Regions from separate parts of the Allobosea sp. NPDC003192 genome, predicted to be linked through region 2. Evidence: riboswitches for the same ligand, from Rfam matches in the RefSeq annotation. Region 2 holds a riboswitch; the other holds the start of a gene.

Region 1 (3,998 bases), on a different contig from region 2:
CTGCGCCTTCAGTGCTTCCGGATCATCGGCGAACTGGCCCTCGGCCACCGCCGGCCCGTCGACCACGGCGATGACGCCGTCGACGGTGACGCGGCTGCGGATCGCCGGCCAATTGAAGGCCTTGACCAGCGGCTTCGGCAGAGCGAGGCCCGAGGTCTCGATCAGGATGTGCTGTGGCGGGTTCGGCCGGTTCAGCAGCGCCTCCAACGCCGGCACGAAATCGTCGGCGACGGTGCAGCAGATGCAGCCGTTCGGCAGTTCGACGATGTCCTCCTGCGTGCAGCCCTCGATGCCGCAGCCGGCGATGAAGGAGCCGTCGAAGCCGAGATCGCCGAATTCGTTGACCAGCACGGCGAGGCGCTTGCCGCCGGCGTTCTCGAGCAGATGACGGACGAGGGTAGTCTTACCGGCGCCGAGGAAGCCGGTGATGATCGTGCACGGCACCTTGCCGAGAGCAGGATTCTGCGGAGCGTTCATTGATCTGATCCTTGCTGGCGCGGCAACGGAGGCACGCGCGCGACCACGCCCTTGCGGAACGGAGCGGGTCTTTCCTTCCAGGGAACGATGCCGTTGGCGCTGGCGGCGAATTTCTCCGCCCCGCTGACGATCTCGTCGAGATGAAGACCGGCGTCGAGATCGCCGATCAGATAGGTCCACTTGCCCTCGGCCGCGAGCGCGATCGTGCAGGGCCGCTTGCAGACGGAAAGGCATTCGACCGGGACGACGGCGATGCCGCTGCCGGCGAGGCGTTCGGAAAGCACAGCTGCGAGGCCGAGGCCGGGCTGGTCATAGCCCTCCGGCAGGTCTTCGCGCGGGCGCCGGCAGGTGGTGCAGACATGGATGGTGCAGCCCGGCTCCTGCCGGACTTGCGTCGCGAGGGCGAGATCGCCTTCGAGCATCGAAACGCCTCCTTGGATTGGCGCGCCGCTGCCGGCCGCGCGAGGCGTCAGGCCGCGACAGCGGTGGTGCTGCGGCGAGCGAGCCACGGCCAGAGCACGCCGACGGCGAAGCCTGTGACGAGCCAGAGCGCGGCCTGGATGGCGAGCGAAAGCGCGGCGAAATGCGCGGCGATCTCGGCCGGCACCTTGCTTTCCGGAGCGGCCGGATGCGGCGCGCCGATCAGGTGCGGCAGCAGCAGCGCCAGCACGGCGAGCGCCCGCGCCCAGGAGGCCTCGACGCGCAGGAACACAAAGAGCGCGCCGGCGGTGACCACAGCCGTCAGCAGCCACCAGAGCTGGCGTTGCTGCAATTCGGCCGCGGCTGCTCCCGGCAGCTCCGGCGCCAGCCCCATCGCCGGGGCAAGCCCGAAGGCGAGGAAGCCGCAGATGGCCCAGGCGAGGGTCCGGCGCTGGTCGATCTGTTCGTTCGCGGCGATCATTCCGGCCAGCAACAGCGCGGCGAAGCCGATCGCCGTGCCGATCGTCACCAGGCTGGTGAAGGCGGTGCGCTGCAGGCCGTCCTGCGGCTTCCATTCGTGCTCGCCCGTATGGTCCGCCCCGGCTTTCGGGTCGTTGTGAGCGAGGTGGATGCGGGCTTCGCCGGTGAAGGCGGCCTGCATCGGCGCGCCCTGCATGCGCAGCGCCGCCTCATAGGTCTCGGCCTTGAGGATCAGCGGGGTGGTGGTGACGTGCTGGAGCGCCGAGATCAGCAGCCCAGCCAGAAGCCCGGCCAGGACGCTGACCGTGAGAACACGCGTGATCATGTGCTTCCCCTTCAGTGGCAGGGGAAGGCGAGGCCGTGACGGGTGTCGTGCGCCGCGTTGTGGACAGTGGACGAGGCGGCGAAGCCGACGGTGTAGATCAGCACGAAGCCGAGGATCAGCGCGGCGGCGACGGCTTTCGCCCGCTCCGAAACGCTGGCCTGACTGGTGACGGTTGCGGTGTTCATTGGTTCACTCCTGGCCACCCCACCGGCAGCCTGCTGGACGACATCGAAAGACGGCAGGTCTCCTGGCTCACGACTTGGTGTCCTGCTCCGCCTTCCCGGGAAAACCCAGTGGCCGATGGCACAGGACGCGCCGCTTACAGTTGCGGGGGCAGCCGCGGCCTTTCACCGCGTTCCCTTTTCACCTCGTTGTCGAGGCACCGTCACCGACGATCATTAGCCATCCGGCAGGCACTGTGCAATGCAGTGCCATGACCGAAAGCGCATGGCGGCACGCATGACCCTTCCCCCGCTCACTCTGGTCCTCGGCGGAGCCCGTTCCGGCAAAAGCCGTCATGCCGAGGCGCTGATCGAGGCGCTGCCGGCGCCCTGGACCTATATCGCCACCGCCCAGGCCTATGACGATGAGATGCGCGCCCGGATCGCCGAGCATCGCGCCCGCCGCTCCCGCGACTGGCAGACGGTCGATGCACCCGTTGCCCTGCCCGAGGCGATCCGCAATGCCCGGGCGGGACAGCCCATCCTGGTCGATTGCCTGACGCTCTGGCTGACCAATCTGCTGCTGGCCGAGCGCGACATCGCGATCGCAACCGGCGAACTCGTCGCCGCCTGCCGCGAGGCCAGCGCGCCTATCGTGCTGGTCTCGAACGAGGTCGGTCTCGGCATCGTACCGGACAATGCGCTTGCCCGGCGCTTCCGCGACGAGGCTGGTCGCCTCCACCAGCGGCTTGCGGCACAGGCCGGGCGCGTGGTCTTCATGGTCGCCGGATTGCCGATGCAGGTGAAGTGATGACGACCGAGGCCGAGGATGCCGCCCGCCACAAGGCGAAGATGGAAAAGCGCAAGGCGGTGCAGGACGCCGAGGTCGCCGGCAAGACGCTGGAGAAGGGCCTGCTGATCGTCAACACCGGCCCCGGCAAGGGCAAGTCGACTGCCGCCTTCGGCCTGATCCTGCGGGCGCTCGGCCATGGCTGGCGCATCGGCGTCGTCCAGTTCATCAAGGGCGCCTGGTCGACCGGCGAGCGCAAGGCGCTGGAAGCCTTCGGCGATCAGATTTCCTGGCACTCCATGGGGGAGGGTTTCACCTGGGAGACGCAGGACAAGGCCCGCGACATCGCCGCCGCGACCCGAGCTTTCGATAAAGCCAGGGAATTGATGGCGGATGAGGGCATCCGTTTGCTGGTGCTGGACGAGCTCAATATCGCCTTGCGCTACGACTACCTGCCGCTCGCGGAGGTCGTCGCGGCGCTGCAGGCGCGCCGACCCGACCTCCACATCGTCGTCACCGGCCGCAACGCCAAGCCCGAGCTGATCGAGGCCGCTGATTTGGTGACGGAAATGACGCTGGTGAAACATCACTTCGCCGCCGGGGTTAAGGCGCAGGAAGGGATCGAGTTCTAAAGGGCGAACGCGGCGACGCTTCCAACCGCCGCCAACCCCCAGAGCAGCAGGCAGGCGCGGCGATAGAGGGCAAGCGCTCGCCTGATATCCGCCGCCGTCGCCTCGGCCCGGCCATCACCCATCCAGCCATCCTCGACCCTGACTGCGCCATAGACGCGCGGGCCGGCGAGGCGCAGCCCGAGCGCGCCGGCCATCGCCGCCTCCGGCCAGCCGGCATTGGGCGAGCGATGGCGCCCGGCATCGCGGCGGACCGCTTGCCAGGCAGAGCCGGCATCGGCCTGGCGGTCGAGCCCCGCGGCGATAGTCAGCAGCAGCGCGGTCAGCCGCGAAGCCGGCAGGTTGACGATATCGTCGAGCCGCGCCGCCGCCCAGCCGAAGGCGAGATGGCGCGGCGATTTGTGGCCGATCATCGAATCGGCGGTGTTGATCGCCTTGTAGAGCGCCCCGCCCGGCAGGCCGCCGACGCCGAGCCAGAAGGCCGGCGCGACGATGCCGTCGGAAAAGTTCTCGGAGAGGCTCTCGATCGCGGCACGCGCGACACCGGCTTCATCGAGGCTCTCCGGATCGCGGCCGACGATCATCGAAACCGCCTTGCGTCCCCCAGCGAGCCCGCCTTGCTCCAACCCCTCGGCGACGCGGGCGACATGCTCATGCAGGCTGCGCTGAGCCAGCAGGCTCGAAGCCAGCAGCGCCAGCGGCAGCAAAGCGAGCGG
Region 2 (3,998 bases):
ACGGAGGCGACGATTACGCTGGATGGCATGGTGGCCGATGGCGGGCGCATTCGGGTCGCTCTCACGACTGCGGCGCAGGAGGTGTTGCAGCTCTCCGCGGCCGATCGCCATATGCTCGACGGCAATGACGGGATCGCCGCTCAGCAGGCCATGCGCATCCTCGTTGCCATGGCGAGCCAGCAGGGCGCGCGAGCGCTCGTCGATGTCACGCGGGCGCATGTCGATGGCTGCATCTATGCCGGCCCGGCCAATCTGGTCTTCGCCGAGAAGATGGGGGAGCTCGGTGCGCGTGTCCGCGTCCCAACGACGATGAACGCGATCTCGGTCGATCATGCGAACTGGCGCCACCAGGGCGTCGCGCCGGAGTTTGGCGAGCCTGCGGCGCGCCTCGCTGATGCCTATGTCCGCATGGGCTGCCAGGCGAGCTTCACCTGCGCACCCTATGCCTTGCCGGACCCGCCCGGTTTCGGCGAGGCGATCGGCTGGTCGGAATCGAATGCGGTGATCTTCGCCAATTCCGTGCTCGGCGCCCGCACTGCGAAGCATCCGGATTTTCTCGACTTCTGTATCGCGGTCACTGGCCGCGCGCCGCTTGCCGGCGCTTTTCTCGACGAAGGCAGACGGGCACGCCGCGCTGTCCGGGTCGAGCTGCCGGAGGGGGCAGACAGTGCGGCCTGGCCCCTGATCGGCTACCTCGTCGGTCTCGCTTCGTCCGACCGAATCCCGCTGATCAGGGGGCTCGCAAGGACACAGCCGACGCGGGACGATCTCAAGGCACTCTGCGCCGCCTTCGGCACCACCTCCGCCGCGGCCATGCTGCATGTCGAGGGGATCACGCCGGAAGCGGACAGCCTCGGCGGCAATCCCGAGGAGGAAGTCGTGATCACGCGCGAGGACCTGGCCGCGGGCTGGCGCAAGCTGAGTGGTGGACCGCCAGAAGTCGATCTCGTCGCCATAGGCAGTCCGCATGCCTCGCTCGACGAATGCCGAGCCGTCGCGGAGCGGCTCGATGGCCGCCCTCTCGCGGCGGCGCTCTCCGTCATCATCACCGCCGGGCGGGAGGTCGTCGCCGGAGCACAGGCCGATGGCACGCTGGCGAGGCTTCGGGCGAGCGGTGTCGACATCATTCCCGATCTCTGCTGGTGCTCGATCACCCGCCCTGTCTTTCCGGAGCGGGCGAAGGTGGTCCTGACCAACTCTGGAAAATACGCCCATTACGGGCCGGGGCTCTCGGGTTGCGCCGTCAGACTCGGGACGCTTGATGACTGTATCGAGGCCGCTTTGACCGGGATCGTTCCCGCGCGCTTGCCGGCCTGGCTCTCCTGAGCCTCCGGCGGGCTTGACCGCACGGCGCGGCCTTATAGGGTGGCCGCGATCGAGGTTCTCCGGATCGCATCCGGAGCTAAGAGGGAATTCGGTGAGGCACTGGGCATTGGACCGAAAAGTGGAATCCGCTTTTCGGGTGAATCCGATGCTTCGACAAAGAGATAGATCGCCACTCTGCGTCCGATAGGGCACATGGCGATCTATGGCCAAAGCCGAGGCTGCCCCCGCAACTGTAAGCGGCGAGCTCTCCGTCCATCGTCCACTGGCGCCGATATCGCGCCGGGAAGGCCGGGCGGAACCGGCACCGACCCGCGAGCCAGGAGACCTGCCCCGGTCGTCGAAGACGTCTTTCGGACGGGGTGTTCCGGAGGTGTGTGTCGATGGCGGCCATGCCCTCCATCCATCCACGCCCCTGCGCAGCTCCCCGCCCGTCATCTCGGGGAGCGATGAAATCCATGGTCACGAAGACTGCCGCCCGCGCCGTTGCGCAGAGCTTGACGGCTGCGCGCCGTCCATTCTATCAAAAATGCAACATCGTTACATTTGAGGCTTCTGCCGTGCCGACTGCGCGTCATGTTGTTCGCTTGCTGCGATGGTCCGTCGCGGCGCTGCTCGGCACTTTGGCCGCGGGGGTTGCCCAAGCCGCACCGACGCAATATCCGCTGACGCTGGAGAATTGCCGCGAGAGCGTGACCTTCACGGCGGCGCCAAAGCGCGTCGTCGCGATCGGCCAGACGCAGACGGAAATCCTTTACGCGCTCGGCCTCGGCGATCGTGTCGTCGGCACCGCCGTCTGGTTCTCGCCGGTCGCCAAGCCTTATGAGGCCGCCAACGCCAAGGTGAAGCGCCTCGCCGACAATGATCCGAGCTTCGAGGCGGTGCTCGCCCAGGAGCCCGATCTCGTCACCGCGATGTTCGAATGGCATGTCGGGCCGAACGGCATCGTCGGCAAGCGCGACCAGTTCGCCAAGGTCAAGGTGCCGACCTATGTCTCGCCGACCGATTGCGTCGGCAAGGACAATTCCGGCGCCGGCGACGGCGTGCGCACCCAGATGTTCACGATGGAGCTGGTCTACCGCAACATCCGCGAGTTCGGGCAGATTTTCGATGTCTCCGATCGCGCAGAGGTCCTCGTCGCAGAACTCAAGGCGCGCGAGGACAAGGCGGTGCAGGCCGTCGCCAGCCTCAAGGCCAGGGACGTGCCGGTCGTGGTCTGGTTCTCCAGCCGTGACATCAAGGGCGACGGCTTCATGGCCGGCAAGAACGGCGTGCCCGCCTACATCCTGTCGAAGCTCGGCGCCCGCAACATCATCGCCACCAATGAGGAATGGCCGCTGGTTGGCTGGGAGAGCATCGCTGCCGCCAACCCTGCCGTCATCGTCACCGTGAAGATGGATCGCCGCCGCTTCCCGGCCGACGACATCGAGAAGAAGCTCGACTTCCTCAAGACCGATCCCGTCGCCAGCAAGCTCGATGCGGTGAAAAACCAGCGCATCGTGATCCTGGATGTCGGAGCGACCCGCGCTGGGCTCGACACGGTCGACGGCATCGAGACGCTCGCCAAGGCGATCTCTGGCTTCGGCCTCACCCCTTGAGCCACGCTGCCCACGGCCCGAACTGGCCGGCGCGGGTCGCTATTGCGCTGGCCTCGCTCGTCGCGCTCACCTTTTCGGTGGCGCTGGCGGTGACGATCGGCGAGATGCGCATCCCGTTGGCCACGGCGCTGCGGGCGCTCGGCAATGGGCTGTTCGATCTCGGTTTCCCGGTCAGCGCGATCCAGCAGGGCGTGATCTTCGATTATCGCCTGAGCCGGGCGCTGATGGCGGGCTTGTGCGGCGGAGCGCTGGCGCTCTCGGGCGCGATCCTGCAGGCGCTGCTGCGCAACCCGCTGGCGGAACCCTATGTGCTTGGCATCTCGGCGGGCGCCTCGACCGGCGCCGTTGCGGTGCTGATCCTAGGCGTCGGCATCGGCGGCACAGCTCTGAGTGTCTCGGCCGGAGCCTTCATCGGCTCCTGTGCTGCGCTCGCCGTCGTGGCGCTGCTGGCGACGGGGGCGGGCGGGGCGAGCGATCGCGTCATCCTCGCCGGCGTCGCGACCTCGCAGCTGTTCAACGCCGCGACCGCGACCATCGTCACGACGATGGCCAGCGCCGAGCAGGCGCGCGGCGTGATGTTCTGGCTACTCGGCAATTTCGGCGGCGTGCGCTGGCCGGACCTCTGGATCGCTGCGCCGGTCGCCTTCATCGGTTTCGGCATCTGCATGCTGCACGCCAAGGCGCTCGACGCCTTCGCCTTCGGTGTCGATGCCGCCGCCTCGCTCGGCGTCGCGGTGACGCGGGTCAAGGTCGTGCTCTTCGCCACCACCGCGGTGATGACCGCGGTGATGGTCTCGATCGTCGGCACCGTCGGCTTCGTCGGCTTGATCATCCCGCATGCCGCCCGTTTCCTCGTCGGCTCCGGCCATGCCCGCCTGCTGCCGGCCTGTCTCGTCGTCGGTGCGATCTTCATGATCCTCGCCGACATCCTCTCGCGAGTGCTGATCCCGCAGCAGATCCTGCCGATCGGCGTGGTGACGGCGCTGTTCGGCGCGCCGGTCTTCGCCCTCATCCTCTACCGCACGAGGCGAGCGACATGACGCTCGCGACCCGTGAGGTGCGCTGGGGCGCTGCCGG

What was found. A riboswitch is a leader RNA that binds a small molecule or an ion and turns the genes downstream of it on or off. The one in region 2 is predicted to bind cobalamin.
Region 1: linked by a shared signal. The riboswitch ahead of ACQKLX_RS06520 (CbtB domain-containing protein) and the one ahead of ACQKLX_RS15320 (ABC transporter substrate-binding protein) in region 2 are both predicted to bind cobalamin.

What each region holds. Positions count from the first base shown of each region.
Region 1 covers NZ_JBNNPK010000003.1:270,609-274,606, forward strand. The annotation lists gene cobW (cobalamin biosynthesis protein CobW) at 1-477, opposite strand, end outside; gene ACQKLX_RS06510 (DUF1636 family protein) at 474-899, opposite strand; gene ACQKLX_RS06515 (CbtA family protein) at 947-1,702, opposite strand; gene ACQKLX_RS06520 (CbtB domain-containing protein) at 1,714-1,887, opposite strand; cobalamin riboswitch at 1,923-2,103, opposite strand; gene cobU (bifunctional adenosylcobinamide kinase/adenosylcobinamide-phosphate guanylyltransferase) at 2,162-2,674, shown strand; gene cobO (cob(I)yrinic acid a,c-diamide adenosyltransferase) at 2,674-3,285, shown strand; gene cbiB (adenosylcobinamide-phosphate synthase CbiB) at 3,282-3,998, opposite strand, start outside.
Region 2 covers NZ_JBNNPK010000010.1:73,814-77,811, forward strand. The annotation lists gene lhpI (cis-3-hydroxy-L-proline dehydratase) at 1-1,326, shown strand, start outside; cobalamin riboswitch at 1,362-1,673, shown strand; gene ACQKLX_RS15320 (ABC transporter substrate-binding protein) at 1,914-2,921, shown strand; gene ACQKLX_RS15325 (FecCD family ABC transporter permease) at 2,918-3,961, shown strand; gene ACQKLX_RS15330 (ABC transporter ATP-binding protein) at 3,958-3,998, shown strand, end outside.